DNA from 4 places in the Peribacillus sp. B2I2 genome. Region 1 is predicted to be linked to each of the others. Evidence: riboswitches for the same ligand, from Rfam matches in the RefSeq annotation. Region 1 holds a riboswitch; each other region holds the start of a gene.
What was found. A riboswitch is a leader RNA that binds a small molecule or an ion and turns the genes downstream of it on or off. The one in region 1 is predicted to bind thiamine pyrophosphate.
Positions count from the first base shown of each region.

Region 2: linked by a shared signal. The riboswitch ahead of thiT (energy-coupled thiamine transporter ThiT) and the one ahead of thiC (phosphomethylpyrimidine synthase ThiC) in region 1 are both predicted to bind thiamine pyrophosphate.
Region 3: linked by a shared signal. The riboswitch ahead of tenA (thiaminase II) and the one ahead of thiC (phosphomethylpyrimidine synthase ThiC) in region 1 are both predicted to bind thiamine pyrophosphate.
Region 4: linked by a shared signal. The riboswitch ahead of ABIE66_RS20155 (ABC transporter substrate-binding protein) and the one ahead of thiC (phosphomethylpyrimidine synthase ThiC) in region 1 are both predicted to bind thiamine pyrophosphate.

Region 1 is NZ_JBGCCB010000001.1:817,069-820,203, reverse strand. Features, by position in the region: gene thiC (phosphomethylpyrimidine synthase ThiC) at 1-1,513, opposite strand, end outside; TPP riboswitch at 1,647-1,761, opposite strand; gene ABIE66_RS04180 (HAD family hydrolase) at 1,873-2,655, opposite strand; gene ABIE66_RS04175 (histidine phosphatase family protein) at 2,839-3,135, opposite strand, start outside.
Region 2 is NZ_JBGCCB010000001.1:1,107,256-1,110,390, forward strand. Features, by position in the region: gene ABIE66_RS05590 (histidine kinase N-terminal domain-containing protein) at 1-147, opposite strand, end outside; gene ABIE66_RS05595 (cation diffusion facilitator family transporter) at 394-1,272, opposite strand; TPP riboswitch at 1,526-1,628, shown strand; gene thiT (energy-coupled thiamine transporter ThiT) at 1,733-2,311, shown strand; gene ABIE66_RS05605 (universal stress protein) at 2,392-2,913, opposite strand.
Region 3 is NZ_JBGCCB010000001.1:1,387,779-1,390,913, reverse strand. Features, by position in the region: gene ABIE66_RS07080 (GNAT family N-acetyltransferase) at 102-608, shown strand; gene ABIE66_RS07075 (aspartyl-phosphate phosphatase Spo0E family protein) at 682-876, opposite strand; gene ABIE66_RS07070 (Fur-regulated basic protein FbpA) at 1,137-1,325, opposite strand; SAM riboswitch class I at 1,503-1,607, opposite strand; TPP riboswitch at 1,767-1,871, shown strand; gene tenA (thiaminase II) at 1,969-2,658, shown strand; gene thiW (energy coupling factor transporter S component ThiW) at 2,674-3,135, shown strand, end outside.
Region 4 is NZ_JBGCCB010000001.1:4,078,422-4,081,556, reverse strand. Features, by position in the region: gene rarD (EamA family transporter RarD) at 1-333, shown strand, start outside; gene ABIE66_RS20160 (protein-glutamine gamma-glutamyltransferase) at 425-1,252, opposite strand; TPP riboswitch at 1,570-1,679, shown strand; gene ABIE66_RS20155 (ABC transporter substrate-binding protein) at 1,801-2,805, shown strand; gene ABIE66_RS20150 (thiamine-binding protein) at 2,817-3,098, shown strand; gene ABIE66_RS20145 (ABC transporter permease) at 3,095-3,135, shown strand, end outside.

The DNA of each region.
Region 1 (3,135 bases):
TAGCCTTAGAAAGGGCATCATCTCGTTTTTGTGCATGCGGATGGCCTTTTGCAAGGTCAGCTGCGTGGGCTGCAATTTTATAGGTAATGACCCCTACTCGAACATCCTCTTTATTCGGAAGTCCCAGATGCTCTTTCGGTGTCACATAACAAAGCATGGCAGTTCCAAACCATCCAATCATGGCAGCACCAATTGCAGAAGTAATATGATCGTACCCAGGTGCTATATCCGTTGTTAATGGTCCTAGGGTATAGAATGGTGCTTCTTGACACACTTCCAGCTGCTTATCCATATTTTCTTTAATTAAATGCATAGGTACGTGACCGGGTCCCTCAACCATGACTTGAACATCGTGCTTCCATGCAATCTTCGTCAGTTCCCCCAATGTTTCCAATTCAGCAAATTGAGCCTCATCGTTTGCATCTGCAATGGATCCAGGACGGAGGCCGTCGCCTAATGAGAAAGAGACATCATATGCCTTCATGATTTCACAAATCTCTTCAAAGTGAGTATAGAGAAAGCTTTCTTGGTGGTGGGCCAAGCACCATTGTGCCATGATGGAGCCCCCTCGGGAAACAATTCCCGTAACTCGCTTCGCTGTTAAAGGGATATATCGCAAAAGCACACCAGCGTGTATAGTGAAGTAATCGACACCTTGCTCGGCCTGCTCGATTAATGTATCCCTAAAAACTTCCCAATTTAAATCTTCCGCGACTCCATTCACTTTTTCCAATGCTTGATATATCGGAACAGTTCCAACTGGCACAGGCGAATTCCTGATAATCCATTCCCGGGTGGTGTGAATATTCTTTCCGGTGGAAAGATCCATTATATTGTCGGCTCCCCATCGTGTAGCCCAAGTCATTTTCTCCACTTCATCTTCGATCGATGAACTAACAGCTGAGTTTCCGATATTCGCATTTATTTTCACATGAAATTTTCGTCCGATGATCATGGGCTCACTTTCAGGGTGGTTAATATTTGCCGGAATGATCGCCCGTCCGCTAGCTACCTCTTCTCTTACAAACTCAGGGGCAACATTTTCCCTGATCGAAATGAATTCCATTTCTGGGGTAATGATACCTTTACGGGCATAATGGAGCTGGGTTACGTTTTGCCCTTCCATCGCTCGCAATGGTTTTCTTTTCAATCCCGGAAAAATTTCTACTTTGGATTGTGAATCCACTTTTCTATACCCATTATCTTCTGGTTTTATTTCACGTCCTTCATACTCTTCAACGTCTTCCCGTTCCAGGACCCAGTTGCGTCTAATCGGGGCAAGACCTTTATGAATATCAATGGGATATTCTGAATCCGTATAGAAACCGCTTGTGTCATAAACTCGTAAAGGCGGATTCTCCTCTTCGCCGAATGCCCCTGTAGTCGGACTTAGCTTAATTTCACGCATAGGTACTTTAATATCAGGTCTAGATCCCTCAACATACACTTTTTTACTCCCAGCAAAACTGGACATAATTGAAACGTTCATGTCATTTACTGAATTACTCATGATTTCATTTCTCCTTTTTAAGTTCATTTAAAAAGGACAAAATCCAATCCATTTCGCACGAAAAAGCCAGGTCTCATATTTAAGACCCGGCTAACGTTAGTATGACTACAGAAATGACCAATTGAAATGGTCATTGTTTAGTAGATTCTAACTTCCCCACGCTGGTATGAACCAGATCAGGTCCTGAGGGTTAAGAAGCTTAAGCGCTTCTCTCTCAGCCCAACTTTTATTGGACACCCCTAGTCTAAATAATTTAATTGATTACAGGGTAACTATATATCACCCTTTTCACTCTGTAAATAATTTAAAAGACCTAATATTTTATTTCAACCTCTCCAAAATTCGTTACTTGAAGAGTAATTTTACAGGCTCTCAAGGATTGGGAAAAGCTCCTCTAAATGCTTGATTTCATAGGTTGGAAGCACTTCATTCCGTTCCTTATCATGGCGATTTATCCAAACCGACTTTATGCCTACCCGTGACGCTCCAAGGATATCCGTCATTAAATTATCGCCGACCATCAATACTTCATCCTTATCAAGCTCCATGATTTCCAAAGCATGCTCAAAAATGGAGGCATCCGGTTTACCTCTTCCAAACGCACCAGAAATGACGATTTGGTCGAAATAAGGAACTAGTTCAGGCGTAATTTCAAGTTTGGTGTTTTGCAGTTCAGGAGACCCGTTCGTAAGCAATAGCAATTTGTACTTCCCTTTTAATTCATCTAACACACGAAATGATTCTTCATAGATAAATGGCTTTTTGCGTCTCTCGGCCGGGAAACGTTCTGCCAGTTCAAGCCCAAATTCCGGGTCATCGATCCCTAATGCCTTCAAGCCTCCCGTCCACGCTTCTTTCCGATAAGCCGGTGCAATCCCGGCCATCTTCCGGAATTCATCATGATCATCCTGAAAATTTCCCCATAGCCCCTCAAATGGGTTGATACCGATCATTTGAGTAAATGCATATGTATCGTAAGAAGAATAAAGCTCACGCGCTTCCTTCCGCACAGCTTCTTCAAACTCGTCGACATTCAAATCATACTTCTCCTTAGCCACTTCGCATGTAGCCACAAAAGCCTCTTTTACACTTTTCTGATCCCATAGTAATGTATCATCTAAATCAAAAAAAACTGCCTTCACCAAAATGTCCACCCTCTTTCCCTATTATTGAAATCGTAAAAATTACACTATTACAATAATAAACCACAACCAATGGAAAAAGAATAATTATTCAGAAAATCCCTGCATCTTTCTTAAAATCAGCAAAATGTACGATGAACATCATACTTACCTTCTCTGATGGAAAACCCTATATTTCTTCACTTATCATCTTTCGAATACATACAGCTTTCCATTACTTGCAATCTTGAATTTTGGACCGGTGAACCCCCGTCGGATCAGCTCTTTTCTCATATATATCATGAGGGCGGCATGACTCACGATCAGAACATCCCTATCCCCCTTTGTAAAGATTTCATCCAATACCTTATTGATTCTTTGTTCAGCGATCTTAATTTCCGCCCTTGTCTGCCTGTTGAACATCGAGCAGCATCGAATCCAGATGGCCCATAGGATGAACGGCAGCTTCACTTTTCCTTTAAGAGGGGGAGAAGGTATTTCCCG
Region 2 (3,135 bases), 290 kb from region 1:
TAGCAGATTAAAGATATTTTCCACTTCTCCTTTAAAATATCCCATATATCCGTCCGGTAAATGCAGCAACTCATCTTTCCATTTGGATATGATACTGCTTTTTTGAGAAGATAAAAAGTGAATGGTCATTTCTCGATTAGATACCATTTTGCCCTCCATACTGTAGGAAAATGAATTTACTTTTGACCCAGAAATTAATGTATTAGAAAAAAATTACAAAATATTAAAATAATTACATCTCGCTTTTATGATAACAGATTAGAGTTCTTTTAACATGTGTCAATTGGATAAATATTCGTCAATCAATCGATAAATACCTTTTTTTGACACAGTTTTATTACAGTGATTACATGAATTAATAATAAAAAAAGGTATCCGTAAAGTTAATGACGGTTACCTTTTTTTATGAAATGCATATGGTTCGATATGAACGATCACATGCTGGATATTATATTCCTTCAAAAGATTCTCTTCGATTTTAACCGTAATATCGTGACCTTGGATGACGGTCAAAAGAGGGTTAACATGAACGGTAGTTTCGAGCAGGATTTCACTTCCGTGCATACGGGCCTTAATTTCACTCATGTCTTTTACACCTTCTGTCAATATAATGGTTTGACCGATCTTTTGCAGGAGCTGCTCGTCGAAACCATCGGTTAAAGAGATGGAGGCATCCCGAAAGATATCCCAGGCCGTTTTGCATATGATGACCCCCACGACTGCTGCAGCTATTGCATCAAGCCAAGGGATTCCCATCTTAGTACCGATGATTCCAATGAAAGCACCAACACTGACAAGGGCATCGGAACGATTATCCTGTGCAACGGCGTAGATGGAAGAGCTGTTGATCTTTTTACTTAATGCTAAGTTATAACGGTAGATTCCGTACATGAAGATTGCAGAGAATAGGGCGACATAACCGGTAAGCATATTGGGAACGGTTGTTGAATCTTGCTGGAAGAAGGATTCTACAGCACTGAATACAACCTGCAGGCCTACGGTGATCATAATGAAGGCAGCTACCAACGAGGCTACGGTTTCCGCCCGTAAATGTCCATATGAATGATTATCATCTGGAGGTCTCTTCGAAATTTTCAAACCAATCAATACGGCTATGGAAGCGATGATATCGGTCGTATTATTTAAACCATCTGCCCAAAGTCCTTTAGAATCACCGAAATAACCAAATGACAATTTAAGGGCAGACAAGAATATGTAAGCGGCAATGCTTATGTAGGCGCCTTTTTCAGCTGAAATCGAATGTTTATCCATGTCCATTCCCTCCCCTATGTAAATTAGGTTTAATAAAGATAACAAAACAAACCTTAGTGAGTCTATAGAAAAATTGTCGTATTTAGCCATCTAACTTGTTTAATTGCAGGTGTATTGAAGGTATGTAAAGAAGTTGGTTATAAGAAAGAATATCGCCATAAAATGGGAATGACAAGTTGTTGACATATACAGTTTCTTTAGTTGTCAATTAAAGAAACTAGTAGTATATTCTAACCGAGGATCGAAAAATAAATACTTCCACAAGGGGAGCCAAAAAGGCTGAGAGTGAACGGTTGAGTTCAGACCCTATGAACCTGATAGTTAGCACTAGCGTAGGGATGTGGTTTTGGATACAAGCAATACTGGGCATCCATTACCGCCCCGGTGTTGCTTTTTTTGCGCAAAATTGGCAGGGGGAACTCATGGACATTTTTTCATTTTTGGAGAAAGGAGTGGCTTGATGAAAAATAAAACGTTATTCATGACAGAGGTCGCCATTTTTGCATCATTGGCTTTATTACTGGATATGGTCTCTGGATTCATTTTTTCAAGAATCTGGCCTCAAGGGGGTTCGATTTCAATAGCCATGGTACCTATTTTTCTGATGGCATATCGTTGGGGCATAAAAGGTGGGATGTTAGCCGGATTGTTACTTGGACTATTGCAGATTGTCAGTGGTACAGCATGGATCGGAACACCGATCCAAGGCTTCATTGATTATTATCTTGCCTTTATGGTTGTCGGGATATCCGGTGTATTCATGAACAAGTTTGTAAACAGCTATAAAGAGGAAAAGCGTTCCAAAGCGAAATTATACGGGATTGGCGGCATGTTTTTGGGAAGTTTCCTGAGGTTTCTATGTCATTTCACTTCTGGAATCGTGTTTTTTGGATCTGCAGCACCAAAAGGACAGCCAGTAGCGGTTTATTCATTCATTTATAATGGGACTTATATGCTGATCAGTTTTATTTTATCGGCCATTGTGGTGATGATGTTATATTCGGCAGCTTCAAATGTATTACTGAAAAAAGCCTATTAACAAAAAAGCCGGATTCTACAAGAATCCGGCTTTTTTCGGAGAATGATCAAACGATACGTACAGGGCGAACTGGCTCAATCTCATTTTGCAATGAATACCGAACAGGGTGCGTTTTTCGCAATTGAACTACTTGTACTTCCAAGAAAGAATTTTTCCAAACCGCTTTTAGAGCTATTGCCGACGACGATGAGGTCGGCCGCAGTTCTTTCTGCATATTCACATATGCTATCTGGCGCATGTCCTTCCAATATCTCGAATTTCCCCTTGACTTGACATTCACTTAGCAATCTCAACGTATTACTTTCTGCGTTCCGAACACTATTCTCGACGGGGGAAGGGGTGTCAATTACCTTTTGTTCTCGCTGTTCAACTTCAACGACGGGATGTGTCTGGACGGGATCGACATAAAATCCTGCAGCGGGTACAAATCCAGGAGCTGTGACGTTTCCCATGATACTCTGTTCAACCTTATCACTTAGGACATGGACTACGGTCAGCTCAGCTTCAGGAAAGGCCTGTTTGATTGTTGCTCCATATTCCACGGCCCGTGTACTCTCTTCATTTCCATCAAAAGCGACGACAATATTTTTTATGTCTTTCATAATTTCACTCTCCCATTTATAAGTCTTTAAAGTGTTATACCCACTTTTAAATGGCTTCACGCCTTTAATTGGTATATAGATCGCCAATTACGGGGAAAGGATAGATACGGGCATTGTTAAAATGGTAGGATGAAATCCTGGTCCTTCAATTAGTTGGCGTGCTTTATTTTTCATTCGGAAGGAATATCATCAGCAAGGAAGCCGGTACACGAGTATAGTGCT
Region 3 (3,135 bases), 570 kb from region 1:
GTATAAAACTTTCAATGGATTGGGTTTCATTCACCGTCCCTTAATAAAAAAGCGGCGATACCCTTTATTCTGGAGATAGAAAATAGATAGGAGTTTAAATCATGGAAGAGCACATAGAGTTTAGAGAGGCAGAACTATCGGACTTACCCAGGATCGTTGAAATATATAATTCGACAATTGCTTCAAGAATGGTCACGGCTGATACGGAACCTATATCCGTACAATCGAGGGTTAAATGGTTTGAGGAACATGATTCAGAAAGTCGACCGCTATTTATAATTACTATAGAAGGGGAAACTGCTGGATGGATGAGCTTTCAATCGTTCTATGGGAGGCCGGCCTATAATTCCACGGCTGAAATCAGCATTTATATTGATGATTATTTCCGGGGAAAAGGAATCGGACAAATTTCGATTCAAAAGGCAATTGAAGTGAGCCCAAAATTAGGGGTGAAGACTCTATTAGGTTTCATTTTTGCCCACAATGCCCCAAGCCTGAAGCTCTTTTCCAAATTCGGGTTTGAAAAATGGGCACATTTACCTCAAGTTGCCGAGCTGGATGGCATTGAACGGGATTTGATCATTCTTGGTAAACGTGTCGATATTTAAATATATTTATTTAAAAGCTATTGCCTTGTGTAGTAGCTTTTTTCTCTGATTAAAAGAGGACGAAATGGTGAATTTAAAAATACCTATATACTTTCTGGAGGGAAAAATATTCAGATTCTCTTTTATTTGTCAACGCATTTAACAGCGCATCCAATTCTTGACTTGCTTGAACAGTTAGAAGACTTGTAAAACCATAAATTGCTGCCAATTTGATCATTTCCTCTCTCTTTTCTTCTACTTTTTCTATAGTTACCTTCCGGCAAATCATATAAACACCTCCTAATTTTTCAATATTTTTACACTTTCATCATAATGAAACTCGTAGTTAAAATCAACTATTTTACAGAAATTAAATGTGTTATTTCATAGGTTAAATGTGACAAAAAGCCTATTTCAGTCTCTAATTATGTATATTTTGTGACATCCACTATATAAACTTAAATAAAAAAAGCATCCACAAGTGTGATACATTGCGAATGCTTACTTCATATCCCTATCCCAAGAACCCAAAATATAGTCTATCGCTTACTATGTCATCCATTCCGAAGGAGACTCGTTATTAGGTCTATTTATAACAATCTTATATTCATCTTCAAGTACTTTTAACGGGGCATCGTAAAGGTGCCTTTCATCAGAGGTTTTGTATACTCCATTGGCCAATAACTCTTCAATAAGCTTTGCCTTCCTCTGTTCAATCCTCTTAAATAATTCCGCCATGTAAATGGCTCCTTTCCTAGTCATCATAGAGCCTGCTTCTAGTTGAGCTAAACTGTATTAACTGGTTTGATTTTCACCAAATTATATATACCTTTTTTATTATGTCACTAAACGTTATACCGCAAAAATAAAAGCCTCTTCTAATTCAAGAAGAGGCTGACAGTGTCCGTACGGCTCTTCTTATCTTCCAAGCATATGCTTGTTGGATTTAGCACAGTTCCCAAAATGGGTCTGCTGCCGAGGTTTCTTTGGGCCAAGTCCCTCCACCTCTCTGGATAAGAATTCAATATATAATTGATGTAGACATGATTTTATCTCAATAATCATCAAATGTCAATTACCTGGATCTCCCTTTTTTTCCGTGCCATAAAGGATTACCTCTTTCAAATACGGGTTGCATTTTCTTGTCTTTCTGATATGATGTCAGTAATTACATACAATTCACACCACTAGGGGAGTCTTTTTTAAGACTGAGATGGAATTAGTTCCGGACCCTTTGAACCTGAACCGGCTCATACCGGCGGAGGGAAGTGGATGATATCGTCCATTTACAGACTTTATCCATCTACCCCGTTCCGTATTCAGGAGCGGGTTTTTTTTATTGGGTGTAAACAAGGGGATCCATTTTAAAGGAGGATGAACAATGGAGAATACTAAATTAGAAACATTCAGTGATAGACTTCATGGACGGGCAAAAGAGATTTGGAAAAGGAACCATTCACATCCCTTTGTCCAGGCAATTGGAAACGGCACACTTCCTGAAAAGAAATTTGCCTATTACCTGAAGCAGGACTATATCTATCTCATGGATTATTCCAAGCTCTTTGCTTTAGGTGTCATCAAAGCTCATAATATCGAAACCATGGCAAAGTTTGCGAGTATTTTAAATGAAACCCTTCAAGTTGAAATGGATATCCATCGGCATTATGCTGCGGAATTCGGAATCAGCTCCAAGGAATTGGAAGATACAGAACCCACACCAACCACTCTAGCCTATACGGGTTACATGCTAAATGCAGCTCAGCATGGCACTTTGGCAGACCTGATAGCATGTCTCCTGCCATGTGCTTGGGATTATTATGAGATCGGTTTGCTATTGAAAGAACAAAATGGTGATGCATTGGAAAACAATCGCTACTCTGATTGGATAAGGTCATATTCATCTCCTGAATTCGGTGAAGCACACAAGTGGCTGATTGCTTTGTTGGAAGAATTAACAGAAGGCATGCCCGAAAAGGAACTACTTAGATTAGAAAAGCACTTTTTGGTGACTTCCCGATATGAATATTTATTCTGGGATATGGTTCAAAATGAGCAGGATTGGCCACTGTAGGTCGTTGATATGATGATGAATCCAATCAAGAAATTGACATTGACCGCCATGATTACGGCTATAACGACTTTAACCAGTTCATTTATTTTCATCCCTGCCGGATTTGCGAAAGTCTTTCCTATTCAACATCTGGCAAATGTCCTGACAGCCGTATTATTAGGACCTGCTTATGCGGTAACACAAGCTTTTTTAGTTTCCATCATTAGAAACATGTCTGGTACCGGTTCAATTTTCGCCTTTCCTGGCAGCATGATCGGTGCACTTTTGGCTGCCGTCGTATATCGAAAAACACAAAGCTTAAAATTCGCTTGTTTAGGGGAAGTGATCGGGACCGGGATTTTCGGGTCCCTAGCCTGTTATCCACTTGCAATCCTCCTATTGGGAGAAAAAGCTGCTCTTTTTGGTTTTTTACCAGCTTTTATGCTTAGTTCATTCGCAGGTGCGATTTTAGCTTTCATATTACTTAAAATACTTCTA
Region 4 (3,135 bases), 3.3 Mb from region 1:
TACTTGATGAACCAATCAGAAATGCAATTCTTTACAGCGGGAAGCACAAGCTTGCTGTTGGTGGGCGGTGGGATTGTCACGGCCTTGCCACTTTTATATTTTGCAAAAGGGGCGGAGAAGATCCCGTTATCGATGCTGGGCATTTTTCAGTATATTGCTCCGACCTTATCCTTATTGATCGGGGTATTCGTCTATCATGAAAGTTTTACCAAAGCACATCTTTTAGCGTTTTTATTCATATGGTCAGCCTTGGCGGTTTATACGCTATCCATTACGAAATGGGGTCAGGCAAGTGCCCGAAGGTTTAAAGGCAAAGGGAATATTGGTGCGTGAATAAGAAAAAATGCTTGGGAGATCTCTCCCAAGCATTTTTTTATGCCGGTATATAATAAAACGGTTTTACGGCATAGGGGAAATGCCAGGGTCATGAAAGGTAAATCTTCGGACCTATTTCAGAAACAATACAATTGGAAAGGCTGACAGGACTGTGAACGGGCATTGCACGAGGGGTGTTTTCCAGGAATTGGCTATAGAAGGAACTATCCAAGCTAATGATATGCGTTGTCAGGGATGCCGATATGGTGGCGTTCGGCTTTCTATTGCTATTTAATTCATCGATGATTCCCTGTGCAGTGGTAATCCCGATCCCGTGTCCATAAAAGAGGTTGTTCCCTAATAATATGGCATTTTCACCTTGCCATTCAGGAGTTTCCTCGTCGTGATCAGGGTTTTCGAAGTAAACGCAATCCCCTGGTAAATAATCCGTTCCTTGATGAATATTAAGAGCCATATTGCTTGGAGGGCGAAAGTCATATAGAAATAGGTTTGAAAAAAGATAGTCAAAATTCCTAGGGCCGATTAAATCCAAAATGGCCTTTAAAAAAGTGACGACTATCGCTGTACCGCATTCGAAGGCGTAAAGCCTTCCATTCAAGAAAATGTCCAGGAGTGCAGCATGAGGGGCAATCCCTGGCTGAAGGGTAAATGTGCCATCCTTTGAAACGCGCCAATATTGTTCATTGCTTGCCGATTCATCAAGTGTGGAAAATTCTGGACCACTTTTATCTAACGAAATGGCGGCATCGATGACTCGGTGCCTCAGTTGTATATCGAAATTAAGGTATCCGAAGTTCCGGTATTCAAAAGCGTTAGAATCTTCCGCCAGCAATTGGAGAATTTCAAGCGATGTATCAGATACTATACCTGGTTGGATTTGACTGACATCTAACCATTTGTGATTAATCTTTATCATGACCATATCCACCTTTTGCTTATGAAATGAAGGGTTTATAAAACCAGTACACAAAAAAGTCTACAGGTTATGCTCATTATATGAATGTATGCAAAGAAATGACCATTTGGAGCGTTTCAGGCATGAGGGCAACCGAGAATGATTGGTATGGCAAAAGGGATGATCATTTTGCTAACAATGATTATCATTCCAAAAAGATGTTTTGGTGGCTGTGCTAAACATTTAGAAGGAATACCTTTCCAATTAGGGAGAAGGAGCAAATTAGTATTCCCTTTTCTGAATGAATTGATATAATGAGAGAGAAAAGTTCATATGTGCGAGAAATGTAGGGGGGCCAGTAAAGCTGGCTGAGATTGCGTCCTTTAGATGCTGACTCTTTGAACCTGATCTGGATGATGCCAGCGGAGGGAACATATTATTACTGACTTTCTGTTTTGTATGTTAACGTCCGAATTCATCTTCGGGCGTTTTTTGTATTTTTATAGACCCTGGCGCCCCATTATGGTTCCGGCATATGGATCTTATATGATGTGTAGGAGGATAATAACTTGAATAAATTCTTACCACTGTTGACTTCGTTGTTCCTTTTGGCTGGATGCGGTGCAGGCGGAACTAATGAAAAAGAAGAAGCATCTAAAAATGAAGGCAATAAAGAATTAAAAAAGGTATCGGTCGTACTCGATTGGACACCGAATACAAACCATACAGGTTTGTATGTAGCCAAGGAAAAAGGATATTTTAAAGAACAAGGTCTGGATGTGGATATTATCATGCCAGGTGAAGCTGGAGCTGATAAGCTTGTCGCTTCAGGGAAATCCGAATTTGGCGTGGGCTACCAGGAGGGCATTACGCAGGCCCGCGTGCAAGGCGTCCCGATTGTTTCGGTAGCTGCTGTCATCCAGCACAATACCTCTGGATTTGCTTCACCTGAGGCAAAAAACATTAAAACACCCAAGGATTTTGAAGGAAAAACGTATGGTGGCTGGGGGTCTCCGGTTGAAAAGGCCATTATTGATTCACTAATGAAAGAAGAAAATGCAGATGTAAATAAAGTGGATATAGTGAATACAGGAGACACGGATTTTTTCACTTCGGTTAAAAGGGATATAGATTTTGCCTGGATATATTATGGGTGGACAGGTATTGAGGCAGAGTTGCGAAATGAAAAGCTTAATATGGTTTACTTAACCGAATACTCGGATAAGCTCGATTACTATACACCTGTTTTGACAACGAATGAAAAGATGATAAAAGAGGATCCCGAGACTGTTAAAGCATTCGTTCATGCAGCTTCGAAAGGGTACCAGTTTGCGATAAAGAACCCTGGTGATGCAGCAGACGTGCTAATTAAGTCTGCCCCGGATCTTGATGCAAAACTAGTGAAGAAAAGCCAGGAGTGGCTTGCAGCTAAGTATCAGGATGATGCTCCGCGTTGGGGTGAACAAAAGCTTGAAATTTGGAAGAATTACAGTGATTGGATGACGGAAAATAAGCTTCTTGAAGGTGATTTCAATCCTGAAAAAGCATTTACCAATGAATTTTTACCAAAATAGGAGGAAATACAATGGCCAATTCATTAATTAGTATACAAATTATTCCTAAAGGGGATGTCATCCCTTTGGTCGACGAAGCAATCAAGATCATTGATGAATCAGGTATCAAGTATGAAGTTCACCCGCTAGAAACGACAATGGAGGGTGAGCTTTCCGAACTTTTTGCCGTGATAGAAAAAATGAATGTAAGAATGATTGAATTAGGCTCGCCGAATGTCATATCCCAAGTGAAAATATTATATCAGCCGAGCGGAATTACGATGGATACGTTAACGGAGAAATATCGGGCATGACCGGAAGGGTAATTTGGAAGAAGGGGGCTCCCTTCTT